3 regions of the Dissulfurimicrobium sp. genome follow, and region 3 is predicted to be linked to each of the others. Evidence: riboswitches for the same ligand, from Rfam matches in the RefSeq annotation. Region 3 holds a riboswitch; each other region holds the start of a gene.
What was found. A riboswitch is a leader RNA that binds a small molecule or an ion and turns the genes downstream of it on or off. The one in region 3 is predicted to bind cobalamin.

Region 1 (10,913 bases), on a different contig from region 3:
CCCCGGGCAATTCGCCGATACCATCGCAATGGACGACGGTCTCCAGCCCGACCTGTTCAAACATACATTTCCAGGAGCCGCCGCTTCCAGCCAAATCCTCTTGGAAATGCCGCCCAGCAACAAGGAGCAACGGCACAAGCCTAACTTTTAAAAAACCTGCCTCCATAACAGTCTTTAACGTGTCTTCCATGGTCGGCATACCATCTTCTATCACGCCGATAAAAAACCTCGGCCCGAAACGCCGCCTCAACACCCATAAAAACGCAAGATAACTCGACCATGCAGGGTGATCCGTGCCATGCCCGATCAGGACCGTCGCCTCAAGATCATAGGCGGGAAATGCACGACCGATGACGTCCGCCATGCGCCCATAATCCATCGGTGAGGAGAGAAGGGGCAGGCCTACCGATACACGTACAATATGGTTACTTACCTCATCAATCATACGATAAAACTCATGGCCGCATAGGAGATGAAGGGACTGTACCACCGCCCATGAATGGCCTTCAGCAGCCAGGTCATTCAAGACCTCAGACGGCGACTTTATCTCTCTGCCCTCTTTCCGCGCAGAATCTTTGACTACGCGGGAAGTATACGCCCAACGTATATCATGCCCAGGGAAATGCATCCTAACGACCTTATCCACGACAGCATAAGTCTTCATAGCCCGACTAGTGGTTCCAAAGGCGGTAAGCACGATCGGGATCTTTGATCTATCATTGTTCAGGCACATAGACAAGACTCCCGTCTTCAAGCCTGTACGCAGTGCCGAGACGCTCCCCCCTGCCCTCGGCCTTCTCTTTCTCGACCTTCATTGCAGTAACTTTTTTGCCTTTTTTAGTAATGATCTCAAGCCGGCCATCTTTTGACTGCTTCATGATAGTAAATTCTGCCTTTTCACTAAAGAGGTCCTGCATTCTGTAGACGGAGAAGAGAGTAAGAATGAGACTTGCTATGAATACTACGCTTAGATCAAAGAGATTTACAAGACCTGCGAGCGGATCATCGTCGCCGTCGCGCGGATCGTCTTTTACTGTCAATATCCTTTTGAAAAAACGCCTTCGTCTAAGATACATCTCTGACATCGCTCTCCATTAGTATCTCGGCCGTAAGTTCGATATTCTTTATATCTTCTTCCACCCATCTGCGCTTAACTGTGTAAAAGAAAAAGGCCATAAGCCCTATGGCAAGACCTACGATGGTTGTTGTAAAGGCCACGACAAGGTCCGCTGAAAGCCTGGTCATATCTCCCTGGCTCAAGGCGGAAAGGCCAGTACCCATCGGTATAAGGGTTCCAAGAAGCCCAAGTCCTGGACCAAGCCGTATGAGCAGGCGCAGATGATCAAGGGATTTCGAGAGTCTGATGGTGTAATCGTAAACCAGATTCTCAACGGAAAGCGATGAAAGTACACCGTTGCCTATTAAGTCTTCGAGCTTGGCGATAAAGCCCTTGACGCTGTGAGAAAGCATATCGAACCGGCCGCCATTCTTTATAATATCGGGCAAGGCCGATGGATCGCACCTTGTAAGCCTTGCCCTCTCAAGCCATTCTGCAAAAAAGGAACCCGAATATATACATATCCAGATCACGAGCATGGATAATATAAAGATAACTGGCAGAAAAAGGGTGGAGGAAATAATATAGAGAAATGATTTGAGGATTGCCTCTACGTCCAAGTCTTGATCCTCCTTATCTTCATGAGGGTCCAAAAAAATCCTGGGACAGCGGTCAAAAGAAACAAGATCAAGACGGTAGTAAGGCCACGACCTGTATTTTGTGCTGCATTTTGCATGGAAAGCCGATATATCCGCTCAATATCAGAAACCTGGGGGATTATCATGGCGGACAGGATAAAATAGCCTGAAATCGCCAGCATGGCCCCGCCTAAAAGCGACTCAGGCGAGCCCTTGAGGCCCTTTCGCGCCGAATGCATCACGAAAAACGTAAAGAGAACGACGGCCACAAAACTGCCGGTTGCAAGATAAAACGCCGTGCCCAAGGCCTCCGGAAATATACTCATCAAAAAGGCACTGGTCGAAAATATGACGATCATGCAGACAGGGCATGGCACAGAAAGGGTGAGCCAGCCAAGGCTGTATCGGCTGCCTTCTTTAAGGAGGACTACACCCCAAACGGCCGTAAATGCTGCCAGGACAAGATGGATAAGCATCCCGGCCCTCAAAAGACCGTTTATAAAATCGAGATGACGAACAAGATTAATCCGCCCCAAGACAAAAAACGAAAGCCCGAACAGCCCTACATATACGGCAATGAAGGTCAAGACGAGCAACGTCTTACCGAAAATGCCTTTTTTTTGGATTGCGGCGTAATACAACCCCGTCCCGCTCTTTAAGGCAAAGATCCCTATACTAAAGAGCAGGCCAAGAATAAGCGCCTTAAGCTCCATGATAAATCATCTCCTTTTTTGTCTGTATATCCCAAGGACTACGAGCACCACAATCCCCATGACGAAGACGGCCGCAGCCCACTGGACACCCGATGAAGAGACATCGGCCTTGTCCGCCCTTTCTTTCTTATCCCTTTGACCAAGCTCTTTCACCTTATACCCCTTGACATCAGCCTTTTTGGAGGCATTTTGGATGCTATGCGTACCTTTTATGCCCTCAGTTCCAACCCCTCCTTTATCGTTTCCTGTCGTCTCGCCGATCGTTGCCCTGGCCTTGACCCACGGATCGTATGAAGGCCTTTCATCTGACACCAGGATGGCCCTATTCCCCAGTCTAGTGAGGAGATCGATCCTCTGCTTGACCTGGGCATCGATGGTCTTCCCGGTCGCCTTTTGTATGGCGAGTTTGAACCGCTCAACGAGCTTCGGGGCCATGACACCTGGGATGGATATAATATTAACCACCATCTGATTTAAAAGGGGATTATTGCATGTATGATCACAGCACGCCACACCCTTGTTAATCACATCCAGTGCATATTCTTTTGAAAGCCTCATCAATGTCCTGTCGTCGGCCTTCCAATAGCCCTTTCTTGCCGCCTCAAGCATCCGCCCAGTAATAGACTGATATGCCCATGGATTTTCCCTTGAGAAGAATTCTTTAAGTCCCAACCTGTATTTATCTTCCACATATACTGAATAGACCTCGTCCCATTTGGCCCTGTCTATCATCTCAGGGGTAGTCACCTGCCACCCCCACATGTTATCCACAAACCTAGACATCTCACGCGCCCCGGCATAACCCTCCTTCTTCATACCTTCTATCCAGACAGGGTTCAGATACCTAGCCCTGAGCTCCGTACCTATAGCTAGGGAAAGGGGTTCCATTCGGCTGTTTCGAGGATCTTTCTGATCGGATATGAGGCTATCCGGCGCCTTCCCAGAGATCTTTTTTACGGCCATATTGAGTCCGCCAAGATACTGAAAGACGTCATCGTTGTCCATAAGGCCGTAGAGATTCGAAGAGCGCGACTGGACGGTGACGCTTACATCCTTGAGCTGTGAGCGGAACACAGCTTTTGCATCCTGCCCCCACATGTCTTTTGAATAACCGAATGAGACCATGTTCATAAACGCCTGAGCGATCTTTGAATCATCCTCCCAAAGACCACTTGCGCCGGTCATCTCGGCTACCTTTGTACCATATGCCCCAGGTCTTTCGGAAAATATACGAACTGTCGAGAGTTTATCGGCCTCGGCTCTGGTATAACCCGCCTTTATGAGGGTCTTTTTAAGCGCCTCGGTGTGATCCTTGATATAGTTCTCAACGTCTGTGAGTACAGCGGCTTCTTTCACCGCCTTGTCAAGAAGGAGCGCAACCGATGGGAAGGTATCCCTGTAAAGACCAGACATCTGCAAAAGCACATCAAGCCTCGGCCTGTTCAATTCTGTGGCCGAAATAGGCTCGACGCCCTTTACCTTGTCCCTACGATCCCATATGGGTCTCATGCCCATGAGATAGAGTGCGGTCGCCTCGTTCACCCCCTCGTTTCTCATAGTCTCGACGGCCCAGAGGACTATGGCTGTCTTTTCGGGATACCTGCCGCCGTGAGCCTTTCGATAACCATCAATAATCTCCTCCGCCGCCTTTTTCCCCTGGCCCCACGCCTCTTTCGACGGGACCTTTTCCGGATCAAAGCCATAGAAGTCCCTGCCTGTCGGTAGACTCTCGGGGTTCCGAACCGGATCCCCGCCGGGGGCCGGCGGGATAAAACCGCCGTTTAAGGCATTGACAAGCGCATCGAGTTCATCCCGACCCGATTCAGAAATGAGCCTAAGGTAGCGATCTTTTCCACCATTTGCACCTGATGAAACAGCTGCGGCCATCTCATCAAGCGCCTCACCTTTAGGGGATTCCCCAAAGGTATGGAGACCGTACGGTACAAGGCTGGTTTTTATCTCAATGAGATAGTCTTCAAGTCTCTTGACTGAGTCTTTATCTATTTTTTTTACCCCGAGGTCCTTACAGAGCCCGAGCGCTGTTGCAAGCTTACCTATGCGTGCAAGCCTTGCGGCCTTTATATCGTTCGAATCGGATGCCTCGTACTCACTTATGAGGGCTGCGAGCTTTGAATACTCGGCATAGAGACCGCCTTGCCTGAACGGCGGGACCGCATGGTCTATTATCACAGCCCGCCCCCTGCGCTTGGCCTGGATGCCTTCACCCACGTCATCAACTATATATGGATAGATATTTGGGATATCGCCTATCAGCACCTCCGGTGAGCAGCTGGCCGAGAGGCCGGCATTCTTCCCAGGCAGCCACTCATGTGTACCATGAGTGCCGAGGCTTATCATGGCATCAGGCCTCAAGACCTTTTGAAGCCAGAGATAAAAAGCCACGTATTGATGGTGCGGATAGACAATCGTGCTGTGATAGAGCTTGTCGGGATCATCGCTGAACCCCCTTACAGGCTGCGGCGCAATGGTCAGATTGCCCAGACGGATGCATGGGATGATAAACCGCCCGTCGCGGGTCATTATCTTTGAATCCTCAGGCCTCCCCCAATCCTTTTCGACCTTCTTTAAGAATCCCTGGTCAATTCCCTTTATCCACCTCTTATATTGCCTCATGTCGATCGCGACATAATCATTGCTGGCCATAAATCTGTCAAGCTCGCCTGGGGCCCACGAACCTATATTCCTCCCAACCTTTACAAGAAGGTCCTTGATCTCGTCCTCGCTTACATCCTTCGGGATCATATATCCTTCAGCTCTCAGACGGTTAACAATGACCTTGATGCTCCTCGCCACATTGAGGTAGCTTGCCCCTATATTCTGTTTGCCTTGGACATGGTTATAATAAATCAGGACGATTCTTTTATCCCTATTCGGTTTTTCTTTAAGCGCATGCCATCTTGCCACCCGCCTTGCAAGTATATCTATCTCATCCTTGATCGGGACATATATCGGACCCTCGTTGCTCATATCTTCTTTCGCCCCGACAACAGTAGGTTCTACAAGGCCAGAGAGCTCCGGCATGGAGAACTGCATGGTGATCTCGCTGGCGGCCATGCCCTGCGACGACTTCATCCATTCGTCCCTCGATGTGTAAAAAAGATATTGGGGATTGAAAACGGGGCAATTCGCCTTCTCAAGTACCTTCAAAAGTCTAGGGGAAAGGAGAGAGCTGAATCTGAATACAAAACTCGTGATGGAACCAAGGGCGTCATTTAAGGGCGGTTCAGAGATCAAACGGTCTATCTCGGATGGCCCGTCCTTTGGGGAATAGAGGAGTGTCAGCGTATTTATACCATTGGCCTCATATGCCCTTATAAGGGCGTCAAGCGGCCCTTTCCTTGAATCAACGGTAAAAGTTGGAAATACGACCACTAGTGACCAGAGACCTTTGTCATTGAAATGGCCTGTTTTTTTATACCAGTTCACATATTCGCCGACGTCAGCGAAAAAGGCATGGGCATCGGGGTGATAAAAACCCCCTTCGGGCGGCACGACCGGCGCTGGCGGAGAGACATGAACGCCTAAATCGGTCTTCGCAAGATATAGAATGAGCCCTCGGATATTTTCTTCACTCGTATAATCGAAGTATCTCCTGACCGTCTCGTCGAATATGACACCCTGACCTTTCAACTCCCTTGATCTGCCTGGCGAACGGACGGCATATATCTTAGCCATTGGATTTATTAAATTTTTATGCGAGGTCAACCAATCGGTAAGTCCCCCCTGCATAGCATCCAAGACAGCTACATCCATAGACGAAAGCACAGCCGAGGCCCTTGGGGCATCGAGATCCTTTTCAGTTAAGACCAAGACCTTAAGTCCAGGAAGATCAATGGACGATAACGCTTTCCGACAGGTATAGACGTCAGAATCCCCGACAAAAAAGACCATCAGCCCTTGGGCCAAGGCGGTTTTCGGGATAAAAAATGAAAAAATAGTTATGACAGTAAAAATCCAGCAATACATCAGACACCTTCTCTTAATAGAATAGAGCTCCAAATAAAGAACCGGATCAACACCTTAAGAAAACAGGTGCATGGATCCGGAATAGCCCTTTTATCCGCTTAAATCCTACAGCTACCGAACAGGACAGCAACCGCCCCACTCCTTGCCTCGAAAGGGCAGCTATCAAACAGGCAGGTCTTCTGACTTTCGGATCCATCTACCGGCCGCGCCTTCCCAGCCTAAGCCAGTGGCATTACTACGACCTTCGTCCCCGATCACAGCGGCGGGCCCGTCCCTGATTCTCACAGGGTTCCCCATTAAGCCTCGCGGCGCCTGTTGTCTTGTTTAATTTTAATATAAAACTCTATTTGCCCTCAGAAAGGTTGTCAAGCATATAAATCGCTCAAGAATCGACTGCGGCGGATTGTTTGGCTTTTGCACCTTCCATCCCGACAAACAATCAACCAAGCAGACGTATGAGATAGAATACGACAAACAAAGAAATCATCAAAAGTATGAGGGCCACCATGATATCAAGCAATATCGACGGTTTGAATGTATCTTGATCTATCTGGCGCTTGATCTGATAGTGCCTGACGACGGCAAATATACCCAGGAGCCCGCCTATGGCTATAGTGCCTGCCCCGAGATATAGGGGTATGTCAGACTGAAAGGTCGCAGCCTCAGGATGGGTCTCGGAAAGCAGTCTTGTCAGAAGGGAAAGCTTTGCCACCAGAAAACCAAAGGCCATGATGGCGATGGCAGTCCTTATCCAGGCGAGAAACGTCCTTTCATTTGCAAGATGTGTCCTTCTCGGCGCATTTGCATCATGGCCTTTGCCCATTACTTTGATCATGCCTCCGCAATATCAGCGTTTCAGCGTGTCTTAAACAGCTCTTCCTTGCCCTTTATAAGCCAGTCTATCACAGCTGGATCCGCCAAGGTAGAGGTATCTCCAAAGTCTCCTGTATCGCCTGCAGCAATCTTTCTGAGTATCCTGCGCATGATCTTGCCGCTCCTGGTCTTCGGCAACCCCTCCACAAACTGTATCACCTCAGGGTTTGCAATGGGTCCTATCTCCTTCCTGACATGGTCTTTCAATTCCTTTCTCAAGGCCTCTGTCCCTGCAATACCGGCCTTCAGGATTACATAGGCATATATTGCCTGCCCCTTTATCTCATGCGGCATCCCTACGACCGCCGCCTCGGCCACAGCAGGATGGGCCACAAGGGCCGACTCTATCTCCGCAGTGCCGAGCCTGTGACCCGAGACGTTGATTACGTCATCGATACGCCCCATGATCCAGAAATACCCATCTTCATCAAGGCGCGCGCCGTCGCCTGATTCATACATACCAGGAAAGTGGTCAAAATACTGGGTCTTAAAACGACCAGGGTCCCCATATACACCCCTCAACATCCCAGGCCACGGACGCTTTATGACAAGGTTGCCGCCTTCGTTTACATTGGCAGGTGTACCATCACCTCTTACAATCATGGCTTCAATACCTGGAAGAGGAAAGGTTGCGGAACCCGGCTTTAAAGGCGTTGCATAAGGGATAGGCGAGATGAGTATGCCGCCCGTCTCCGTCTGCCACCACGTATCTACGATTGGCATCCGGCCTTGCCCGACATTTTCATGATACCACATCCAGGCCTCAGGATTGATTGGTTCACCCACGGATCCGAGCAATCTCAAGCTGGAAAGGTCGTGTCGCTTGACCCACTTTACATCCTCTCGCATGAGCATACGTATGACAGTGGGCGCAGTATAAAATATATTGACCTTGAACTTTTCAACCACACGCCAAAAGCGGTCAGGTCTCGGCCAGCTCGGCATACCCTCAAACATAAGAGATGTACCGCCCAAAGCCAAGGGTCCGTAAAGGATGTACGAGTGACCTGTAATCCAGCCTACATCCGCGGTGCACCAATAGACATCGTCGTCTCTGAGATCGAAGACCCATTTGGTCGTACTGGCCACATAGGTAAGGTAACCTCCAGTAGTGTGAACAACCCCTTTCGGCCTACCAGTGCTGCCGCTGGTGTAGAGTATAAAGAACATGTCTTCTGAATCCATCGAAACCGGCTCACAGGAATCGGATATATCCTCGGCCCCTATCTCTTCATGCCACCATCTGTCGCGCCCGCTCTTCATCGTGACGTCGCAGCCAGTCCTTCTCACCACTAGGCAATGTCGCACAAATGGACAACATTGAAACTGGTCGAGCGCCTCATCCACGCGGTCTTTAAGCGGTATAATCCTGCCGTTCCTGAAAACACCGTCAGAGGTTATAACCACCTCGGCCTGACAATCCTTGACACGGCTCATGAAACTTGCAGCACTAAAGCCTGCAAAGACCACGCTATGCGCCGCACCGATACGCGCACACGCTAACATAGCTATTGCGGTCTCCGGGATCATCGGCATATATATCGCCACCCTGTCTCCCTTCTTGACCCCCATCTTTTTTAACACATTGGCAAAACGGCACACCTCGCGGTGGAGCATCTGGTATGTATAGACCTTGACATCATCTTCGGGTTCACCTTGCCAGATAATCGCAGCTTTGTTGCGTCTGCCGTCAATGAGATGGCGATCCAAACAATTATAAGAGACATTCAGCTTACCGCCCAAAAACCACTTAATCTCGGGTTTGAAAAAATCATATTCAAGTACCTTATCCCATTTCTTGTCCCAGCGGACGAATTCCTCTGCCTTTTGCGCCCAAAATCCCTCGAGATCCTCCATTGAATATCTGTAAATTGCCTCATAATCCTTAAAACTGTTGATCCAGGCATCCTGTCTTTGATGTCTGAAGATCCTCTTTTCATGCATCAAGCTCTCTATGTCTTTCTCAGCCATGAATTACTCCAATTAAATATTTTTTGTTAGACCACAAAAATATCCAGTCCTCCAGCTATTCGACAAGCCAGACCGCCTGCATCGATTTTTATCGGCAACATGGCCAACCGCATGAGGCATATCTATGTCTCAATCCTTACAACGGTATGGACGTTGCCCCTTGGATGAAAATCGGCTTCCAGTTTTAAAAAACGCGGTTTTAAAAGATCAAGGAGGTCCGAAAAGATTGCATTCGCCGCCTCCTCATGGGAGATATACCTGTCCCTGAAACTGTTGAGATAGAGCTTCAGGGACTTGAGCTCCACTATGAAATCATTCGGTATGTATTGTATTTTGATGGTCGCAAAGTCAGGGTAGCCCGAACGCGGACAAAGGCAGGTGAATTCCGGAAAACTTATCTCAATTATATAATCCCGCTCAGGGCATGGATTAGGCCACGGCTCAAGTGTCGCCTCCATCACCGCCTTTTCGCCGTATTTCATGGAAGTCCTTTAAATCAAAATAGTCATTGCAACCGCAATAGATCAATCAGTACGTACAAGGGCATGTATCGGCGCCAATTTCACTTCCTTTTTCAGCATCGGTAGCTCCTCGCAGAGCACCTTTTTTGTATTGGGAAGCGGGTGCCCTATTACGATAACGCCTCTGCCATGTTTTGCAAGCCGCACAGCCTTGTTAAGTTCCATTTTTATGAGTAAAGGGTCTTGATTATGGTCAAGAAAAACCGATCTAGCCGCGGATGGCACGCCCATCTCGCGGGCCACAGAATAGGCTACTGACTTATTGTTCGTCTTACTGTCCACAAAAAAAAGACCACGCCTTTTTATCTCCGGCATAATGACCTCCATAGCCTGTCTATCGGCGGTGAATCTGGAACCCATGTGATTATTGACCCCTATCGCCTCAGGTACAGCATCCAGGTCTTTTTTGAGCATCATGAGCATGACGTCAGGCGACATGTCGACCTTGATCGCCCCTGGTCCAGGATCTATATGTGGGTCCAATGGTTCGAGCGGAAGGTGGACGAGAACATCCCTTCCCATTTGAGAGGCCTTTTTGGCCAGCCTTGCCGTATGCGGTGCCAACGGCAGAAAGGCGAACGAAATGGGGGCATCGAGCGACAAAAGGGCATCGTCTATAGCTAGATTATAACCCATATCGTCAATCAGAATAGCGATCTCGGGCCTTTCCTTTTGAGGCAAAGGGTGCCGGGCCTCTCTTCCTCTTGTCTTGGCAGGCGGCCCAGGCTTCGCAGGCGGGATTGCAGGCTGGCTTGGCCGAACCTGAGGCGGCTTCGTCTGAATAGAGGATGGCGGCACGATTATACCTGGTTCTTCAAGCAGGGGATGGAGCGGCTGCTGGCCTTGATGTTGCGGACCCTTTACCTCCGGTGCCGGAAGCAAATATATAAAGACCACCAACGCCGCTATTATTGCAATTACCGCCAGTATAAAGACCACACTCATGGAGTGCCAAAGCCGATTCTTGGTCGGCCTCTTAGATGGCCTTGGCTTTGTTCCGGTCATACCCGCTTGCCTGACGCCCTAAAGGAAATGGTGTCGACTCGAAGAATGGCTTGAAGATCCAAAGGCTCTCAGTTGGCGGCTGCGGCCGTAACGGTCTTTCCTGAAAGCTGAGTAAACAAAGACCACGCCTTTAATATCCTGAGGGCTT
Region 2 (10,913 bases), on a different contig from region 3:
ATTGCGGCACACTTAAAAGGGCGGGCAAGGCCTTGGAAGGGATTATAGATGTAGGGGTTTATTCATCAAGATATCTTGATGAAGGGCATGAAGATATAGGCGTTGTACTTAAAGAGGCTGAGGAGGCAGATGTAATCCTGCTTTATCGTTCAACAGAATCCATATGGGATGTTATAGAAAAGAGCCTGAATGAGATAGGAAAATCCGTACCGATAATATGCGTCGGTCATGACCCGTCGTACTGGGCCATGTCTAATGTAAAACCGGATATTGTGGCCAGGGTTCATACCTATATAACCTATAACGGAGAGGAAAATTTTATTCAAATGCTCTGCTATATCGCTAACGCAGTCTGTGGAGTGGATATTGATGTAGAGCCGCCAAAGCCGATCCCGTGGGAAGGGCTGTATCATCCCGATGCGCCGGATATCTTTGACAATATCGAAAATTACCTGAAATGGTATGGTTTATACAAAAGAAAACCCGATTTTCCCAAGACAGAAGGCGCTGTCGGCCTCCTCTTTTCACGTTTTCACTGGGTCAACAAAAACCTTGGAATCGAGGATACCTTGATAAGAAAGGTCGAGTCCCTTGGATTGGTCGTCATCCCTGTCTTTTCATATTCTGTAAGGGACGATGGCCTTGGGACAAAGGGAAGCGGAGAGGTCGTCTGCGAATACCTCCTCAAAGATGGGAAACCAAGAATAGATGCCCTCATCAATCTTCAGATGTTTCTTATTGGTTCAAGCCGAGCCTCCATGGAAGGCGGAAAGGTTGCCCTGGAAGGCGTGGATATACTTAAAAGGCTCGATGTCCCTGTGTTTATGCCGGTCACATCCTATTATAAGACAATGGAGGAGTGGTGGAGTGACCCCCAGGGCACGGATGGAAGCAGCATCGGCTGGTCTATTGCGATGCCGGAGTTCGAGGGCAGGATAGAGCCGATAATTATAGGCGGGCTCAAAGAAAAAGGAGGCGATAAACGCATTGCCTTTGAAGAAAGAATGGGAAAATTGGCAAGACGGGTGGCAAACTGGATAAGATTGAAAAGAAGGCCTGTAGGTAGGCGTAAGATAGCCTTTATGCTCCATAATAATCCATGCGCATCAGTCGAGGCAACTGTCGGGGCGGGCGCTCATCTCGATACCCTGGAGTCTGTCGCAAGGATAATAAATAAAATGAAGGCGGCGGGTTATGATGTTGTTCCGCCAAAGGACGGCAAGGAACTCATTGATACCATAATGAATCGAAAGGCGATATCAGAATTCAGGTGGACAACAACTGATGAAATCGTAGAAAAGGGTGGCGTATTGAAGATGGTGACGAAGGAGGAATACGAGGAGTGGTTCAATGCCCTGTCTGAAACCGTAAGAAAGAGGGTGTGCGAGGCCTGGGGCGATCCTCCTGGGGTAGAAAAAGATGGGATTCCTGCCGCCATGGTCCATGATGGAAAGATCCTTGTGACAGGGGTTGATTATGGGAATGCAGTGGTATGCGTACAGCCAAAGCGTGGTTGCGCAGGCGCCAGGTGTGACGGCAGGGTGTGCAAGATACTCCATGACCCTGATGTCCCCCCGCCTCACCAATACATGGCGACATATCGTTATCTTGAGTATGACTTCAAGGCGGATGCGATCGTTCATGTCGGAACCCATGGGAATCTTGAGTTCCTGCCGGGCAAAGGCACGGCCCTTTCAGGAGACTGCTACCCCGATATAGCTATAGGTCATATCCCTCATCTCTATATCTACAATGCCGACAACCCGCCAGAGGGCACAATTGCAAAACGTCGTAGTTATGCGACCCTTGTTGACCACATGCAGACGGTGATGACACAAGGGGGGGTGTATGAGGAACTGGAGGAGCTGGGACGATTTCTGGGCGAATACGAACAGGTGAAGGGTCTGGATAAGGCCAGGGTCCATGCCCTTGAGCATCTCATAATGGATGCAATAAAGAAGACGAACCTGGATAAGGAGATAAAGGTCTCTACCGTCGATAAAGGGACGGGAAGGGTCAAAAGGGTGGGGCTTTGTGAATTGGACGACGAAGGACTTCACGCCTTGCCCTTTGACGAAATAGTCAGGGAGGCCCACGGCGCATTGTCGAGGACAAGAAACACCCAGATTCAGGACGGTATGCATGTATTCGGAGAATTGCCTGAAGGAGAAAGGAGGGCAGGTTTTATCTATTCGATCTTGAGATATGACGCCGGTGAAGATGTTTCATTGAGGCGTGAGATTGCGAAGATGATGGGGTTGGATTTGAGCGAATTACTCTCCAACCCGGGCGGCGTCCATCCCGTCAGAAAAAAGGGGCATGGTGAGCTTTTGGAGGAGATAGACCGCATAGGGAAAAGACTGATCGAAGAGGTAATAAATATGGAGGGGTGAAGATGTTCAACGCGGATGGAGATGCATTGCTGGATATTGCCAAAGGCGTAAATGTCAAGTGGGATACTTACCCATGGATAAAGATCAAGAAAAGGATACTCGATCTAAACAGGAGAATCGAGGAATCAAGGGAGATAGATGCCCTGCTGCATGGCTTTGAGGCAGGATATGTCCCTGCCGGGCCATCCGGGCTCATCACACGCGGCAGGGACGACATCCTGCCGACCGGGAGAAATTTCTATTCTCTAGATCCTTATAAAATCCCGACAAAGGCCGCGTGGGAAGTTGGGCGGAGGCTGGCGGATGCCGTAATTGAAAAACATCTGAGCGAAGAAGGCAGGTATCCTGAAAATATCGCTATCTTCTGGATGTGCAGCGACATCATGTGGGCGGATGGCGAGGGGATGTCCCAGATGATGTATCTCCTCGGGGTGAGACCTGTATGGCTTTCCAACGGAAGGGTAAAGGGGTTTGAGATAATCCCGCTTGCCGAGTTGGGCAGGCCGAGGATAGACCTGACAATTCGTGTCTCAGGCATAACGAGGGACAACTTTCCAAATTGCATGGAACTCCTGGACGAGGCCGTACAGGCGGTCGCCTCATTGGATGAGCCGCTTGATATGAACCATGTAAGAAGACATACGCTGGCCCGGATCGGGGATGATGACCGATCATCTAAAGACGTGTGGCGCGACGCAACGCTTCGTATATTCGCCTCAAAGCCAGGCACCTATCAGGCCGGCGTCAATCTTGCCGTATATGCATCCGCCTGGAAGGAAGAAAAGGACCTCTCCGATGTGTTTGTCTATTGGAACGGTTATGCCTACGGCAAAGGGATATTCGGCGCTGAAAGACACAGACAATTGGCCGAAAATCTCAAGACCGTTGACGTCACCTACAACAAGGTCGTAACGGACGAATACGACCTCTTCGGCTGCTGCTGCTATTTCGGGACCCACGGGGGGATGACCGCAGCGGCAAGGACCATCTCCGGCAAGGAGGTCAAGACCTATTACGGCGATACGAGGGAGCCGGAACACGTCGAGGTGCGCGACCTGGCGGACGAGATAAGAAGGGTGGTCAGGAGCAAACTGCTCAATCCGAAGTGGATTGAGGGGATGAAGAGGCATGGATACAAGGGCGCTGGCGATATCTCGCAAAGGGTGGGGAGGGTCTATGGATGGGAGGCGACCACTCAAGAGGTGGATGACTGGATATTCGATGAGATAGCCCGCACCTTCATGATGGATGAGGAGAACAGAAGATTCTTTGAAGAGAACAATCCATGGGCGCTGGAGGAGATGGCAAGGAGACTGATGGAGGTGGCTCAGCGGGGCCTGTGGGACCCTGCGCCAGATGTCAAGGAGGCCCTGACCCAGTTGTATGTGGAGATAGAGGGGTGGATCGAGGAACGGATGGGTGATATTAAGGGCGATTTTCAGGGAGGCGGCATAGATATTGTCACTAAGGAAGAGGTGGAGGCATGGAAGAAAAAGATGGAGGAGGTCCTTAAATGATATTCCCGTTTACTGCGATAGTCGGCCAGGATGAGATGAAGACCGGATTGATATTGAACGTGATAAACCCATCGATAGGCGGGTTGTTGATAATGGGCGAGAAGGGGACCGCCAAAAGCACGGCAGTGAGGGCGCTTGCCGAACTCCTCCCTGAGATCGATGTGGTGAAAGGGTGTCCTTTTAACTGCGATCCGGACGGTCTTCTTTGCAGCGGGTGCAGGGAGATATTGGAGAGCGAAGGCAGTCTTGAACGTGAAAGAAAGAAGATGGAGGTCGTCGAGCTCCCGCTCGGTATCACGGAAGACAGGCTGATAGGCACGCTCGATATCGAACACGCCATCAAAAAAGGCGAAAAGAGATTTGAGCCCGGGATACTTGCCGCTGCAAACAGGAATTTCTTATACGTCGATGAGGTGAATCTCCTTGAAGACCATATTGTGGATCTGTTGCTGGACTCGGCGGCCATGGGGGTAAATACGGTCGAAAGGGAGGGGGTGTCCTTTACGCATCCTGCAAGGTTTATTCTTGTAGGAACGATGAACCCTGAGGAAGGTGACCTAAGGCCGCAGCTCCTGGACAGGTTCGGCCTGTGCGTGCAGGTTGGATCGATCCAGGACAAGGCGAAGAGGGTAGAGATACTCAGACGAAGGGCCGCCTTTGATGCCGATCCAGAGGCATTTGCAGCTGTTTGGCAGCCCGAACAGGATGGGCTTTCAAAGGGGATCATGGCGGCAAAGGGGAGGCTCGGCCGTATCATACCTCCTGATGCTGCACTTGAAAGAATCGTAGGCGTCACCACCTCGCTTGAGCTCGATGGCCACAGGGCCGATATCGTGATGATGAAGGCGGCAATGGCCCTGGCCGCCTTCAGGGGCAGGGTGTCCATAAGCGATGATGACATCAGGGATGTGGCCCAGCTCGCCCTGAGCCACAGAATGAAGAGGCTTCCATTTGAAGAGATGGGGGTAGGTATGGAAAGGCTTGAGACAGCGCTTACCGGGGTTCTGCGGGCATGACATTCAGTGACTTTGTCGGGCATGACGATGCGAAACTTGCGTTGATCTTAAATGCCATAGATCCTAATTGTGGGGGTGTTTTGTTCGCTGGTGAAAAGGGGAGCGGCAAGTCAACGCTCTCAAGGCTTTTTAAAGAGATACTGCCTGAAGCCTTCCCTTTTATAGACCTCCCGCTCAATATCACGGAAGACGCCCTTATGGGGGGCGTAAATATTGAAGATACGATAAAGACAGGCAGGAGGGTCTTTCAGCCTGGTGTCCTGGGCCGCGCCGATGGTGGCGTTGTCTATATTGATGACGTCAATCTGCTCTCACCCGATATAGCCTCGCTTGTCCTCGAGGCCATGGGCCGCGGAGAAAACATCGTTGAGCGGGAAGGGATTGCATTGAGACATCCCTCACGGTTTATCCTGGTTGCAAGCATGAACCAGGAGGAAGGGGTGCTTTCGCCCCATCTGCTCGACCGTTTCGGTATGATGGTCTTGTGGGAAGGGTTAAAAGAAGGGCCGCAGAGGATAGAGGTTATTAAAAAGGCGGCGCCCGATGTCTTTGGCCGGTCTTTGAGCAGGGAGGACCGATGCCTGAGGGATAAGATCCGTTCCTGTCGTTCTGTTCTGAAAGATACGGTCATCCCGGCTGAGACAAGGGATTATATCGCGCAATTGTGCATTGAAAACAATATCCCCGGATCGAGGGGCGACATATATCTCATGTATGCCGCACGGGCCCATGCCGCCTATTGCGGCCGCAAAGAAGTGACGAGGGATGACGTGGACGCCGTCGCCCCTCTTGTGCTTGCGCACAGGAAAAGGGTATCCCAGCAACAGCAACAGCAGCAGATGGAGCAGCAGACGGAACAACAGGAGGGGCGTCAGGAACACGGGGAACAGACAGGGTCTGACGGGCAGGAGAAACAGCATGGGTCTCAATCGAGCGGTAAACACCGTGAGCCTGATGGGTCCCGCCCCGATCAGGCCGGAATGGACGGGCCGGATGACGGCGGCCGCCAACAGATGGAATCAAACCCCAAAGAAGAGGTCTTTGAGACCGGCGGGCTGTTTAAGACAAAAAGGATAATACTCAGAAAGGACCGGGTAAACCGGTCTGTATCCGGCAGAAGGACAAAGACAGGGTCAAGGGACAAGAGCGGCAGGTATGTAAAGAGCGTCCAGAGAAAGAAGGATGATATAGCCATCGATGCAACGCTCCGGGCCGCGGCCCCTCATCAAAAGGCAAGGGGCAGGACAGAGGTGATCCTGATTCGCGACGATGACCTGAGATTCAAGCAGAGGGAGAAAAAGATGGGTCACCTCGTAGTCTTTGTTGTGGACGGGTCGGGCTCAATGGGCGCCAGGAGAAGGATGGTGGAGACCAAAGGGGCTGTCCAGTCCCTGCTCATGGACTGTTATCAGAAAAGAGACAGGGTCTCCATGATAGTCTTTAGAAAAGACAGGGCCGAGGTCATACTGCCGCCTACATCAAGCGTTGAAAACGCCTCAAGGAGACTGAGGGAAATCCCTGTCGGCGGCAAGACCCCTTTGGCGGCGGGGCTTTTGGAGGCCTACAGACTTATCAAACGGGCAACGGTCAAATCGCCTGAAATGAGGGCTATCGGCGTGCTCATAACAGACGGTAGGGCCAACCAGGGTATTTCAGGGGCCCCGATAGGTGAAGAGGTCAGAAAGATGGCCCAACTCCTCAGTGAATTGAGCTCGACAGATTACATCGTTGTGGATACAGAAGACAAGAGTGGGTTCATCAAGACCGATCTGGCCCTTCAGATAGCGTCACAGCTTGGTGCTGATTATCATACTATTGAAGGACTGAGAGCCGACTGCCTTGTTGAGATGGTACAGATGAAAAAGGTAGGAGTTTTTGGTTTTTGACCAGTTGTATACGGTTTTGAAGGGGGGTGATTGCAGGCGATTACCGCATGTTTTTTAAATCGATAAGGAATTTCTAAAAATACTATAGTTTGGATGCCAGGGAAGAGGAGTGTGATTCTCCCGCTGCCCCGCAGCCGTAAAAGGGAACGAAAGCCCGATTTAAAGCCACTGTCCTGGGTAACACCATGATGGGAAGGCGGGCGAGTAGGAAATTGACGTTGCCCTTAAGCCGGAAGACCTATCCAGACCATGAAAACTCAACAACAGACTTCTCGAGGGAGGAAGAGATGAAAAATACGCTATTTTCAGCAATAAATCTTATTTTTTCCTTGGTTCTTATCCTTTTTGCCGCTTCTGCGTCTGCAGATGAAGCGGCCATGCCATTGGGCGAGGTCGTCGTAACTGCAACAAAGATTGCGGAGCCTGAAAAAGACGTCCCTGCATCTGTCCAGGTAATCACCCAGGAAGACATAAAGAATTCTACCGCCAGGGATGCCGGAGACCTCATTGCAGAGGCTGGGATCGGCCATGTCCACAAATATCCAGGCGCACTTACAGGCAGAATTGAATTGAGAGGCCTGACAACAGATCTTATGAGTGAGCTGAAAAGCAGGGTGCTTGTCCTTATCAATGGCCATTATGCAGGCACGGTAAATCTTGCAGAGATACCTGTTGACGATATCGAAAGGATTGAGATAGTAAAAGGCCCTGCATCTGTCCTCTACGGCTCTTCTGCAATGGGTGGTGTCATCAACGTCATAACAAAAGAAGGGAGAAAAGAGGGCGTCCACGGCTCCATTGGCGGCGAGGCCGGCTCATACGACTACTGGAGACCAGAGGCGGAGCTGAGCGGAAAGAAGGGGCCCTTTGATTTTTATTTCTCCGGCAGCCGTTCGTCAGAGGATGACTATGATACCAGGAACTACGGCAGGATTAGGAATACGGCTTATAACGACGAGACGGCGTCGCTACGTCTGGGTTACAAGTTTCTCGACGGCCATCACATATCCATGGGCCTTCAGCACTGGAGGGGATGGGCCATAGGCTCTCCAGGGCCGAGATATGCCCCTGATCCTGATAATTTTGACAGGAAGGAAAGGGACGGCGTTGATGTGGAATACAAGACAAAAACGATCGACGCAGGCTATTATCACGTAACCGAAAAGGGCGAATGGCATGGGGGCATGAATTTCGGCCCCGGCAACTCAAATATCACATCGATAGATACATATACGCAGGGGGCTAATCTTCAAAAGACATTCGATCTTGGCGGTGACTTCAGGCTTGTCACAGGCGGCCAATGGGACAGGATAGAGGTTGATAGTTCGAGAAACATAGGTGCGCCTTATAGCCCGAATTCAAGATATGACAGCTATGGCGCATTTACAGAAGGCAGGCTCAGTCTGCTCAATAAAAAACTTTTGCTGAGTGCAGGGCTTCGTTATGACTATTTCGAGGACAAGATACTTTCAACAGCAGGTATAAAGGGCCTTAATCCAAGGGAGGAAACCTTGGACCATGTGACGGAAAGGGGTGGGCTGGTATATAAAGTCACAGATAGCTTCGAGCTCAAGGGAAGCATTGGCACTGCCTTCCGTGCGCCTGCGCCTGACGAGCTGGCGACAGACTATGTATCAGATTGGGGGACGCATTATATCGGGAATCCGGGTCTAAGACCTGAGAAGAGCACGACATATGACGCAGGGCTTGGGTATTCAAAAGGTCTTTTTAAGAGTGGTCTCACATTCTTTCATACGGACTTTAAAGACAAGATATTGAGCTATTACGACGGTGCGCTCAAGGCCCAGACCTTTAAAAACGTTGACGGGGCGGCCATCCAGGGCATTGAGGCCAATATCTCTTATGATGCGGGGCTGGCGGCCGGGTTAAATCTATCCATTGAGCCGTTTGCCAATATCACCTACCTCACAAGATATTCGAGCAAGGACGAGCTTGAGATCGGCAAATACGGAAAAACGCTTCTCTATACCCCCAGATGGACCGGGGCGTTCGGCGTGAAGGCCGGTCAGGAGAGGTGGGACGCCAGGCTCATTGCAAATTACACAGGGGGTGAAAAGGTGCAGGACTGGAGCCCGCCATCGTATGGAAAGGTCGTGGTAAACAAGGGTGGCTTTACCGTCGTCAGTATAAAAGGCTCCTATAGACCTATAAAACACCTTGAACTTACGGCGTCTGTGGAAAACCTCTTTGACAGGGCGTATCAATATGTCCTGAGCTATCCCATGCCTGGCAGGACTATAGCCGTCGGGGCAAGGTGGCTGTTTTGAGATGCGCCGATGAGACCCTTGCATAACTCCATGATCAGGGCATGGCTGGGCATAGGCGCCCCCCGCAATGGCGGCTGTGGAAAAGTGTCATTGCTGTCGGCGGACGCGCAGGGGTGCGGTTGATCATGTCTCTGTTGCCTCTGGCCTTGATATATTCGGCGTCCATATCGTGGGCTGCGGAAATAACCTGTCAGGACTATCTAGGCAGGGCTGTCAAGATACAGGTCCCTGTGAAACGAGCCGTAATCCTCGTAGGTCCCAGTGATTTGATCCCTGCTCTGAATATCTGGGACAAGGTCGTCGGCGTCAGCACTTATACATATGCCCATGATAATCTGCTCAAGGCCGCAAAGCCGGACTGGAAGGACAATGTCGTACCTGTAGCCAGCGGCATGGCTGATGTGAACATAGAGGCGCTCCTTAGACTCAGGCCCGATATTGTCATTACATGGTCATACTCCCATGAGACGGTAAGATTCATGGAGCAAAACGGATTGAGGGTCATAGAGATAAACCCGAAGACCCTTCATGAATTCTATGGTGTGATAGATCTTTTTGGAAGGCTGTTTGGGAGGGGAAGAGAGGCAGAGAAGACCATCAACGAGATGGAAGGGATCTTCAGGCTCATTCAGAAAAGGGTGTCCAGGATACCTGCCGACAAGATAAGAAGGGTCCTCTGGGTTTACTACGGAGGGAGACCGACAAGCGTTGCATGTAAGGGCAGCCTCCTGGCCGACGTGCTCAAGGAGATCCGTGCGGTAAATCCCGCATCATCTATTACACAAGGCTGGGGCGGGAGCGCCGATGTATCCATGGAGAAGATAATCGCCTGGAATCCTGATGTAATCTTCATCTGGGGATATGCGCCATATAAGGCCCTGGACATCCTTAATAATCCCCAGTGGAGGTGTATAAAGGCGGTAAAAGACGGCAGGGTCTATAAGGCCCCTGAATGGTCGACATGGTCTCCGAGGCTTGCGCCCATCGCCCTCTGGATGGCCATGAAGACCTATCCGGAATATTTCAAGGACGTAGATTTCGATGGTGTGGTTGACCGCTTTTACAGGAATGTCTTCGGGGTTTCCTATGGGGAGATAGATAAAATTGCGCAGTAAAAGGCCGGTGGTATGGATAGTGCTTTTGTCCCCGATCCTTGCAGGTATGTTTTCCATATTTATGGGGGCATACAACCTGTCATTTTTTGAGGTGCTGTCTATTTTGATAGGAACTACGTTTACGTCCTAACTATCCGATGCCGGCAAGGACATTTTGGGCAGGGCTTAAGTGGCTGTTTTAAAACTATAAAACTGAAAAGGATTATGATCTTTCTGTCGGGATGCATTTTTATTGGATAAGAGGCTGCAATAAAGGCATGCAATAAATAAATCCGTTGCCATTTGTTAGATGAAATAGTATAAAAATTATGAGATTCATGTTCATTTTGTGATAGAAATAAAAAACCTCTGTGCTGCTGTTCCGGTTGGACTCCTTTTAATATGGATATCCTGTCCACAGCCTCTATCCGGTTGGTTGGGCAATTGAATGGATAGGCCAGGCATGGGTTTTTTGAATTGCTTGAAGGCGGACTTGTTGATGGCAAGGTCTTGCAGACAGATTTTGACCATAGACTGGGCGGGAGAAGACCTACCAACCCTTCCTTCAGTTGTCCATAAACTACTTGCGGTTGCAAGCGATGACAAAAAAAAGATATCTGATCTGGCCGATATTATAAGCCGAGACCCCACCATGGCGATCAGGGTGCTCAAGGTTGTAAATAATGCATTTTATTCCATAGGGGTAGAGGTTACATCCA
Region 3 (10,913 bases):
AAAATAAGGCCTTGTCTTTTATATCGGGCCGTATAACCTGTTTAAAGGCCGAGGTATTTATTCAAAATTATTATCGGGCTGCTGACCGAGATCAAAATAAGATATAATAGATTATGTTGGATATCCATCAACTCAGAATCTTCTTGGCTGTATGGCAAGAAAAAGGCTTCAGCGGCGCATCCAGGGCTGTATATCTCACTCAACCCACTGTCAGCGGCCACATAAAGGCCCTTGAAGAGGCGCTCAACACCAAGTTGTTCGACAGAACGGGCAAGGAAGTGCTGCCTACAAAGGCCGGGGAGGCGCTTTATCCATATGCCAAACAGATCCTCCATCTCGTAGCCGAGGCCGAAGAGGCAATGAGTGCCTTTGTAAAAGGTGAAAGCGGACGATTACGCATCGGGGGCAGCAATATACCCGGCCAATATCTACTGCCAGACCTCATTGGACGATTCAAGACCTCACGAAAAGACGTAAACATTGTCCTCCGCATCAGTGATACGGCAGGGATCATCGATATGGTTGCATCCGGAGAGATAGAACTAGGCATTGCAGGTGCATGTCTGGAAAGACCTGAGCTGATATTTGAGCCATGCATGGACGATCAAATGGTGTTGATCGTCCCAAAAGGCCATAGACTAGACGGTTTAAGCGAGATAGACCTCAACGACGTCTTATATGAACCGTTCATAGTCAGAGAAAAGGGATCGGGCAGCAGGCTGGCAGCGGAAAGGGCGCTTACGTCCGCAGGATGGCCTTGCTTTGACAGATTAAATATAGTAGCCGAGATAGGGAGTACAGAGGCAGTGCGGCAGGCGATAAAGGCCGGACTCGGTCTTGCGATAATCTCAAGAAAGGCGGTCGAGGAAGAAATCCGCACGGGCATCTTTCATGCAGCCTCACTAAAAGGCGTGGATCTCCGGCGTAGATTTTATCTCCTATGGCGTAAAGACAGAACTCTGTCGCCGCTTGCACTCGCCTTTATAGACCTTATAAAATCAATCCGCGCCGATCGTTGATAAGGCCTTATGGCTAAAATGGAAACAGCCTATATATCCAGCCCCTTTTTTCGCGCCCACCCGCAACCCGATCTGCCCTTGTGCCTGAATGAGCTATCTTTGACAATAGCTTTTGAGCACTAATGCTTGCAGGAGTATCAGGGTATAGATCTAGGACATTTTGAAGACGCGCCCTTGCCTGTGGATACTGCCCGGTTCGTATATACCAACGGGCCACGACCAACTCATGTTCCGCCAACATCTGCCTGGCTTCTTTTATGCGCCTCTTTGCCTCAAAGCTATAAGGGCTATTGGGAAAGCGCTTTAAAAGGCGATCATAGGTCTCAATGAGTTTACGCGTATCCGTCTGATCCCTATCTGCAGTTGACATGAGCCTGTGGTAACATCTGCCCTCCTGATAGATCACATAAGGGACAACTTCATTGTTGGGATGAAGCTTTTCAAACTCTTCGTAAAGGGTTACAGCCTCTTCATATTCACCCTCATAAAATTTACAATCCGCCAAATGAAGCTCGGCCAATGTGGCATAAGGGCTGAAAGGAAACTGGTCTTTTATCTTCTGAAATTGCTCGGCAGCTGTTGAATAAAGCCCCCTTTCATAGTCGTACATGGCCTCCATGACCATCTCCTTTTCATTGCCTCTGCTTGCCTTGCTTGTTGGATACAGAGACGAAAACGGCATCTCCTCCTCTCCGGTCTTCTTTACATTGCGGCTGAAAATATTTTTACCACAACCTGACACGAGGCTAACGAAAAATACAACCAGGAACGCGGCGGAGATCCACCTGATTAGAGACGTTGTCTTTCTCATTTAGTGATCACTTTAATTCACTCGATTAATTGTTCTGCTGCAAAAGCGGCCGTAGCGCCGTCTCCGACAGCAGTGATTATCTGCCGCAGCGGCTTGGATCTGCAATCTCCGGCCGCAAACACCCTTGGAAGCGATGTACGCATCCATTCATCGGTAATCAAAAAACCCTGTCCGTCTTTCTTTGCAGCATCAGGCACAAACCCTGTATTTGGATCCATGCCTATAAAGACAAAAACCCCATCCACCGGCAGCCTCTTCGGCTCGCCGGTTACCTTGTTCCTAAGGGCAAGTGCACTGACCACACTATCGCCCTCTATTTCTTCGACTATTGTATTCCATATAGGCTCTATCTTAGGATCGGACAAGGCACGCTGCGCCAGTATCTTAACTGCCCTGAATCGATCCCTACGATGTATAATATAGACCTTGCTGGCAAACCTTGTAAGGAAAACGGCCTCCTGCACGGCCGTATCGCCACCACCTACAACCGCCACTTTCTGGTCTTTGAAAAACGCAGCGTCACATGTAGCGCAATAAGAAACCCCCTTGCCCGTAAATTCAGCCTCACCTTTTACACCAAGCCTCCTCGGGCTTGCCCCTGTGGCCACAATGACGGCGTTAGGGGAAAAGAGCTTATCGCCAACCTTTACGTGCACACAGCCATGCGCCTCATCGGATTCGATGTTAGAGACTTCGCCTGCCATCTCTTTTACGCCAAATCTCCTCGCATGGGCAGCCATCTTCTCAACCAGCTCATAGGCCAGCACCCCGTCTGGAAAGCCAAGATAGTTATCAACCTTATCTGTCCATAACATCTGACCGCCTGGCGCTATCTTTTCGATCAAAAGGGTATTGATCATGGCCCTTCCGGCATAGAGGGCAGCGGCCATGCCGGCTGGTCCGCCTCCTATAATGATCAGTTGCGGCTCTGACATTAGGACAATAACCTGTTTAGGACCGCTTCTATAGCGCCCTTGCCGACAGCGCCGGTTATCTGATCCATTACCTTGCCGCCCTTAAAGATAATCAGGGTTGGAATGGCCCTTATACCATACCTTCCAGGGGTGATTGGATTTTCATCCACATTCATCTTGGCTATCTTGACCCTTCCTGCATAATCAGATGCAAGCTCATCTATAACAGGGGCGATGGCCCTGCAAGGCCCACACCAGGCAGCCCAGAAATCAACCAAGACAGGTAGGTCAGACTTAAGCACCACTGAGTCAAAATCGGAATCACCAACATGCAACACGTTGTCAGCAGACATAATTTTACTCCTTTTATTATTAAATTGTTGATTTCATCGTGTATAAAAACATGCATCAATTTTTGTGAATTTATGGCAATAACATCTGGCTGTCAAGGAAAGCAAATAAATTTCTTTATCCACAGAAGGGATCAGAGGCCTAGGCGCTCAGCACATACCTTGACGTCGCGCACAAACTCCACATCAAGACCCTTTGGCGTATCTGACTGTTTACCACCCATCCAAGGTATCAAACAACATTTAAGGCCTAGTCTAGCTGCCTCATTCAGCCTGGCGCCTGACATTGTAACAGCCCTGACCTCACCAGTAAGCCCGACTTCGCCGAACAAAGCTGTTCCTCCAGGGATCGGGATCCCCTTAAGGCTCGAAACAATGGCCATCAGGACCGCGAGGTCGGCGGCTGGTTCAATTATCCTGAGACCGCCTGCCACATTAATAAAGATATCCTTGTCATAGAGCACAGTCCCCAGATGCCGTTCGCCTACAGCTACAAGCATGGCAAGGCGATTTGCATCAAAACCCGTAGATGTCCGTCTGGGATTGGCAAGATAAGACCGACTCACCAAGGCCTGTATCTCAACGAGCATTGGTCTTGTACCTTCGAGACAAACCGTCACAACCGAACCGGCTACGGCCTCCGATCTGCTGGTAAGGAATATCTCTGAAGGATTCACTATCTCTCTAAGACCTTCGCCGGTCATTTCGAACACTCCGATCTCGTGGGTCGGGCCATAGCGATTCTTTACGGTCCTCAATATCCTGAAGGCGTGGCCCCTTTCCCCTTCAAAATAGAGTACGGTATCCACTAGATGTTCAAGGACCCTCGGACCAGCAATGACACCTTCCTTTGTGACATGACCTATCAGAAATACGCTCAACCCCCTCGGTTTCGACATGCGGATGAGCCTTGCAGCCGATTCCCTAATCTGTGAGATGCTCCCTGCGGCCGATTCCAAATCCTCACAAATCACGGTCTGGATGGAATCTACCGCCAAAAACATGGGTGACAGTTCAGATACATATCTCTCTATGCGTTCGAGCATCACCTCACCAGCCAACCAAAAATCTTCCTTCCCGCCCATCTCGATGCCGAGCCTCTCCGCTCTCATCCTTATCTGTTCAGGCGACTCTTCGCCGCTTATATATAAAACCTTATTGCCGAGACCAGAAATATGACCAAGGAACTGGAGGAGGAGCGTGGATTTTCCGATCCCCGGCTCACCGCCGAGCAAGACAACCGAACCAGGAACTAACCCTCCACCCAAGACCCTGTCCAGCTCCTTTATGCCGGTGATTATGCGGCATCCTTCGGCTCGCGTCGCAATCTCTGACATACGCTCAGGACAACCGCCAGCATTAAGGGATATCGCGCTTGCGCAGGTTTCAATCTCTTCTGTGAATGAATTCCATACGCCACAGTCAGGGCATCGACCAAGCCATTTAAATGATCGATAGTTACAAGACTGACAAATATATATCCGCTTCATCTTCTCTTTACTCAAGATTCTTCCTCCTGCTCAGGAATCGGTATAATGACCTCTGCCAACGTACCGCCACCCTCTCCAGTAGGCCCTACAGGACCTCGATCTTTAATGGTTACTGAACCGCCAAGGGATTCTGTCAGACGCTTGACAATGGCAAGGCCGAGCCCGGTACCTCTAGCCTTTGTAGTAACAAACGGCTCGAACAGGTGCTGTCTTACTTCCCCCGGAAGACCTGGGCCGCTGTCCCAGACATCCATAACAAACCTTCCTTCACCATATCGCATGGCGACTCCGACCTCGCCGCCATGCTCATGCACAGCATCAACCGCGTTTTGAAGTAGATTTATCCCTATCTGTGTAAGCTTAGCCTTATCCAGGCGTATCTTTGCCTGCTTGCAGTCTAAAACAATGCTGATTCTGTCGGAAGGTACGACCAGACCCCTTACAAGCTCTTTACAGAATTTTTCAAGATCAAATTCTTCTTCATGCGGCATAGCAGGTCTGGCATAGGCCAGGAGATCGAATGTAAGACGCTCGAGTCTCTCCGATTCCCCGACGATAATGCCCATATCCTCCTTTAAGACCGGCGATAGGTCGCCCTGTTCAAGATGATATTGGGCAAACCCCTTTATACTGCTCAATGGATTCCTGATTTCGTGCGCAAGAACCGCCGCCATCTCCCCCAGGGCCACAAGCCTCTCCTGCTCTCGAAGCCGCGCCCTGAATCTCTCTCCGCGCCGCCAGGCAAGGAAGAAAAAAATGGCAAGCACCCAAAGTATCACAAGCGAGAATCCTACCAGGATTATCTGAAAATTCGCCTTCCTTACGATCCCATTTGCAGGATATGGATGAATAGCCACCCTGAGACAAAATACCTTTTCTGTCTTTTCCTGATCCATATCCTTTTTCATGCCCCTTTTAAATCTAGATGAATGATATACGCGCAGAAACCTCTTGTGTAGCTGCAATGGGAAGTCCAAAATAAAGACCTCTTCGCCTGTAGCAAGGGTTGAAAAATGTATGAGCGGAGATTCATCTCTTATAACCTTCTCTATATATTCGTCTTTCTGTTCCCTACCAAGGAGTTTTGGATTTGAATGTAGGATGATCGTGCCTTCCTGATCATACAAACTTAAAAAGGCCAGATCTCTCCATCTCTCTGAGCGGATCAACTCTTCGAAGAACTCCTCTTTGAAGCCGAATCGGTCTAGCGTGATGCCAATGTTCACCGCTATGTCCACCGCCCGCTTCTCCATAAGGTTCCTTGCCCCATCGATGGATATCTTATATGTGCCTATGCCACTTATTACGACGACAATCGAAAACAACATCAAGATACTAAATGCGACAATTTGATAGGGCACAGAAAAACCAGTCGGGCTGCGGCTTGTTTTTATCGTTTCTGGCATCTTTACCGGTTGTGCGGTTTATCTAATTTTTTATTTACTTTTTATTTACCATAACACAAAATCCATCAAAAGCGTGCGAAGTCTTCCTTGCAAATAAACGCTATCTTGACAAGCCCCTTTAAGGCAAATAATTTACATCCAAAATCTAAACCAGGTGTCGTAAGGCTTAATAGGGAATCCTGTGCAAATCAGGAACGGGCCCGCCGCTGTGATCGGGGACTAAGGCTGCAACTGCAACGAGTCACTGGGCAAGATAATAATCGCCTGGGAAGACTTGCAGCCGCTAGGAAGATCCGTTAGTCAGAAGACCTGCCTGTCTTAAGAAACCGCGCTCTTCGCGGCAAAAAGAGCAACGGCCGCCCATTTGGGCTGAAACGATAAATTTTAAGGATTTAAGCGGATAAAAAGGGCTGTCCCGAATCCAACTGCCTATCAACCAAGGCGTTTGATTCGGGATTTTTGTTTTATGTAAAAAATCTACTAGATCTTAAGGAGGTAAAAAATGATCAAAGAATCAGCATGGTTAATAATAACGCTTTTAATATCTTTGGGATTGCAATCCGTGAGCGTCTCTGCAAAAGAGACAAAAGGAGAAAACGCCGCTATCGTGCTTGCCGCCTTTGGAACCAGCTATCCTGAGGCACTTACCGGCATCATGAATATCAAAAAACGGGTCGAAGATGCCTGCCCCGGCGTACCGGTCAAGGTCGCATTTACATCAAACATGATCCGCAAGATATGGCACAAGAGGATACACGATAAGGACTTTAAGGCAGCAAACAAGTCGTTGCCGCCCGATATCTTCAGCGTAAAAGGCCCGTTGGCGACCATAGCCGACCTTCAAGACAAAGGCTATTCTAATATAATAGTTCAGTCGCTACACATATATAACGGCGAGGAGTACGACGACCTTGTCTCTTATGTCAAGGGGCTTGAGGCCATAAAAACCCTTAAAACCAAAAATATGCCGTTTGAAAGGCTGGCTATAGGCAGACCCGCACTTGGCGCAAACGGCGATGTCCATCCGTATATAGACGATATTAAGGAAGCGGCAAGGGCTGTAGCGGAAGATGTCCGAGAGGCCCAAAGAAAAAAGGCGGCCCTTGTCTATATGGGACATGGAAACAAATATTATTCGTCAGGAGCCTATGCAGAACTCCAAGACGTCATGCGCTCCATGTACCCGGATGCCAAGATCTTCATAGGTACAGTAGAAGGCTTTCCATCTTTTGATCAAGTCATGGACAAACTTAAGGCTGAAAAGATAAGAAAGGTGCTGCTCAAACCATTCATGGAAGTGGCTGGTGACCATGCACGAAATGATATGGCAGGCGACGCTAATACTTCGTGGAAACGGCGGCTTGAGTCAGCTGGAATAAAGGTGATCGCAGACATCCACGGTCTTAGTGAAAACGATGCATTTGCAGACATCTTTGTAAGACATATAAAAGATGCCGCTAAAGACAGTGGTATAGAGATATGCGGAGAGAAGTGAATAATGTCTCTATGAAGACGTTCCTCATCGCCGGCACCCAAAGCGGAGTAGGTAAAACCACCGTGGCACTTGGCATCATGGCGGCCCTTAAGTCAAAGGGTCTCGATGTCCAACCCTTTAAATGCGGGCCCGACTTCATAGACCCCACCCTGCACCACATGGTGACAGGAAGGATGTCAAGGAACCTGGATATATGGATGTGCGGGGAGGATTTTGTAAAAGAGACCTTCTTTGACCATGCAAAAGGGGCGGATATAGCCGTAGTCGAGGGGGTTATGGGTCTTTTTGACGGCGGGGTCTCGAGCAGTGCATCTCTCGCAAGATGCCTTGGATTACCGGTTATCCTGGTCATTGACGTACGTTCAATGGCAGAAACGGTCGCCGCTATTATAAAGGGCTTCGAGGTGTTTGACCCGGGTCTTGTCCAAGGCGTAATTCTTAACCGGGTCGGGAGCCAAAGGCACCTTGATCTCTTAAAAGACGCCATTAAAAGGCACTGTAACTCTGATCTGTTTCTGGGGTACCTCCCAAGGGACCTGAATTTTGAGATACCAAGCCGCCACCTCGGGCTATTTATGGCAAACGACGCCCCGCTCGATAAAAAGGCTGTAGAAAGGCTTTCCTGTGCGGTGTCCGATTTCATTGATCTAGAAAGACTTATGGACCTCCAGATAAAACCAGTTAAAATCAAAGAGCCTTTGAATCTGGACTGTACTATTTCCGAGACAGGCGGAGACGGTCCTAAGAACAACAATGACGGATACACCCAAGGGCATGAAATAACCATAGGAATTGCAAGAGATGAGGCATTCTGTTTCTATTATGAAGACAATCTCGATCTGTTCCGAAAAATGGGGGCGAGGATAACAGAATTCAGTCCACTTTCAGATACAGCCATCCCTGATGGTATAGATGCTATATATCTTGGCGGCGGCTATCCTGAACTCTATGCTGAACGGCTCTCTGAAAACCATGAGATGCTCAATTCGATCAGGGACTGGTCGATTAGAGGCGGGGTCGTTTATGCCGAATGCGGCGGTTTTATGTACCTTACCCAGGGTATAGAAGGCCTTGACCAAAAATTCTATCCAATGGTCGGCATATATCCGGTCAGAGCCAAGATGAACTACCGCTTGTCAGCACTCGGATACAGGGAGATAGAACCTGTCTCTGGACCATTTGCGGCTATGTACAAGGAGGGTTTGCGGACCGCCTTTGCACAGCATGGCATCCCCAGGCTCAAAGGCCATGAGTTCCACTATTCGACCATAGAAGAGATGCCGCCTGAGGTCGATCGTACATTCCGGCTTGCAGACGGGAGGTTCAGTGGCTACCTAATCAAAAATACGCTGGGCAGCTACATACACATCCATTTCGGCAACACACCGTGGGCGGTCAGGAGGTTCATCGAGTTTTCAAAGGGAGCAGGAGGCCATGGAATTTGAGCTGAGGTTTTCAAGGCCAGACGAGATCGAAGAAGAGAGTTTCAGGATAATAAGGGAGGAACTCGGACAGACACCGTTTAACCAGGATGAGCTCTCCGTAGTTATACGGGTGGTTCATGCCACTGGTGACGTCTCGATCGCCTCCCAGATGAAATTTCATCCAAAGGCCATTCAGGCCGGAATCGAGGCTGTAAGGGCGGGAAAAGACGTGCTGACCGATGTAAACATGGTTGCCGCAGGTATAGACAAGACAAGGCTTTCAAGGTTCGGCGGCAGGGTCATGTGTTTGATCGCGGATCCTGGTGCCGCGAAGAAGGCACAGGAAGAGGGTCGTACAAGGGCCGATGCGGCCATAGAGATCGGAATAGATCAAAACGATATTGGTATAATCGCCATAGGAAACGCCCCGACCGCACTTTTAAGCGCCGTCAAATATATAGACAGGAACGGCTGCAACTCGCTGCTGGTCGGTACTCCGGTCGGCTTTGTAAATGCAGCGGAATCAAAGGAACTTCTGTCTTCAAGGCCATACCCCTTCATAACGATCCTCGGCAGAAAAGGCGGAAGCCCTGCGGCCGCCGCGATTGTAAACGCACTCCTTCGTCTTGCGGAATGTGAGACATGAAAAGACTCCGCTCAGGCTATACCACAGGGGCCTGTGCAGCTGCAGCGGCAAAGGCTGCAACACTCTGTCTCCTTACAAAAGACCTTCAGCCACGGGTCGAGATACCATTTCCACAAGGCGGCAGGGTGACATTCGCCGTGCATATGGCAGCCCTGGCCGGCCCTTACACAGCAGTTGCGTCAATAATCAAGGATGCAGGGGACGACCCTGACGTAACGAACGGTGCCGAGATAGAGGCCTTGATAAGGGTTATCGAGACAGGGAAAGATAGGATCAGGATACTCGGGGGGCCAGGGGTCGGCATTGTTACAAAGCCAGGACTGCCTGTACAGGTTGGCGAGCCAGCCATAAACCCTATGCCAAAAAAGATGATCAAAAAGGCGGTGGAAGAGGCCATTTCCGAGGCTGCCTGTGCGAACAAAGAGGCATTTAGCATCGAGGTCACCATCTCCGTGCCGGATGGGGAGAGACTTGCGGAGCACACCCTGAACAGACGCCTTGGAATATTGGGAGGGATTTCCATCCTCGGCACCACCGGTATCGTAAGGCCCATATCCGCCGAGGCATGGACGGCCACCATCAAGGCATCCATGGATGTGGCGCGGGCAGCGGGGCTTTCAGAGGTGGCGCTCTCCACCGGCCGCACATCAGAGGCAGTCCTTGAGGCGGAACTGGGGCTTCCTGAAGAGGCCTATGTGATGATGGGCGACTACCTCGAATTCTCCCTCCTTGAGGCCAGGGCCCACGGCTTTTCAAGGCTGCACCTTGGGTGTATGTGGGCAAAGCTTGTAAAGGCCGCAATGGGCATCCCTCAGACCCATGTGCGGCATGGAGTGCTCGAGATCGGCGGCATGGTCTCGTTCCTGAAAGACCTCGGCCTCAAGGACTCCGATAAGTTCTATAATGCGAACACCGCAAGGGAGATCTATTGGCGGCTAAAGGAGGCTGGGGAAAAGGAGATAATCTGCCTTGTGTGCAAAAGGGCAAAGGCATTTGCAGAGGGTGTGGCAGGTATCCCGGTCTCGGTCTATCTGATAGATTCAGGCGAGGTGGCTGAACGTGCATAGGTTGCACCTTATCGGCATAGGGCCTGAAGGTCCGTCGAAAATGGGCAGAAATGCTATCTTATCTTGTGGCTATGCAGTAACTCCTGAGAGATTCCGTTCTTTTATCCATAGCGCAGACCTCGGCATCATTCCGATCGTCCCGATAAAAGAGGCCATAAAGGCCATAAGGGATGCGCTAAACAAAACAGATGTCGCTGTCCTTGCAGACGGAGACCCGCTCTTTTACGGCATAGGCCGCCTGATCATCAAGGAATTTGAAAGGGACGTCATAACGATCTACCCTGCCCTTTC

Region 1: another riboswitch for cobalamin. It lies ahead of ACP5SG_RS05620 (cobaltochelatase subunit CobN); the one in region 3 lies ahead of ACP5SG_RS00730 (sirohydrochlorin cobaltochelatase).
Region 2: another riboswitch for cobalamin. It lies ahead of ACP5SG_RS05265 (TonB-dependent receptor plug domain-containing protein); the one in region 3 lies ahead of ACP5SG_RS00730 (sirohydrochlorin cobaltochelatase).

The regions. Positions count from the first base shown of each region.
Region 1 covers NZ_JBMFRG010000032.1:4,347-15,259, forward strand. The annotation lists gene ACP5SG_RS05600 (sirohydrochlorin cobaltochelatase) at 1-733, opposite strand, end outside; gene ACP5SG_RS05605 (DUF2149 domain-containing protein) at 717-1,076, opposite strand; gene ACP5SG_RS05610 (MotA/TolQ/ExbB proton channel family protein) at 1,066-1,677, opposite strand; gene ACP5SG_RS05615 (DUF2162 family putative transporter) at 1,668-2,408, opposite strand; gene ACP5SG_RS05620 (cobaltochelatase subunit CobN) at 2,415-6,395, opposite strand; cobalamin riboswitch at 6,548-6,726, opposite strand; gene ACP5SG_RS05625 (YidH family protein) at 6,835-7,230, opposite strand; gene acs (acetate--CoA ligase) at 7,251-9,239, opposite strand; gene queF (preQ(1) synthase) at 9,362-9,721, opposite strand; gene ACP5SG_RS05640 (divergent polysaccharide deacetylase family protein) at 9,764-10,765, opposite strand; gene ACP5SG_RS05645 (S41 family peptidase) at 10,834-10,913, opposite strand, start outside.
Region 2 covers NZ_JBMFRG010000029.1:5,660-16,572, forward strand. The annotation lists partial or broken gene cobN (cobaltochelatase subunit CobN) at 1-3,910, shown strand, start outside; gene ACP5SG_RS05255 (ATP-binding protein) at 3,907-4,926, shown strand; gene ACP5SG_RS05260 (VWA domain-containing protein) at 4,923-6,812, shown strand; cobalamin riboswitch at 6,887-7,072, shown strand; gene ACP5SG_RS05265 (TonB-dependent receptor plug domain-containing protein) at 7,100-9,100, shown strand; gene ACP5SG_RS05270 (ABC transporter substrate-binding protein) at 9,226-10,215, shown strand; gene ACP5SG_RS05275 (HDOD domain-containing protein) at 10,694-10,913, shown strand, end outside.
Region 3 covers NZ_JBMFRG010000003.1:27,046-37,958, reverse strand. The annotation lists gene ACP5SG_RS00760 (selenium metabolism-associated LysR family transcriptional regulator) at 114-1,019, shown strand; gene ACP5SG_RS00755 (outer membrane protein assembly factor BamD) at 1,033-1,830, opposite strand; gene trxB (thioredoxin-disulfide reductase) at 1,848-2,765, opposite strand; gene trxA (thioredoxin) at 2,765-3,097, opposite strand; gene radA (DNA repair protein RadA) at 3,229-4,599, opposite strand; gene ACP5SG_RS00735 (sensor histidine kinase) at 4,596-5,990, opposite strand; cobalamin riboswitch at 6,126-6,321, shown strand; gene ACP5SG_RS00730 (sirohydrochlorin cobaltochelatase) at 6,493-7,485, shown strand; gene ACP5SG_RS00725 (cobyrinate a,c-diamide synthase) at 7,497-8,930, shown strand; gene ACP5SG_RS00720 (precorrin-8X methylmutase) at 8,920-9,555, shown strand; gene ACP5SG_RS00715 (cobalt-precorrin-5B (C(1))-methyltransferase) at 9,552-10,622, shown strand; gene cbiE (precorrin-6y C5,15-methyltransferase (decarboxylating) subunit CbiE) at 10,615-10,913, shown strand, end outside.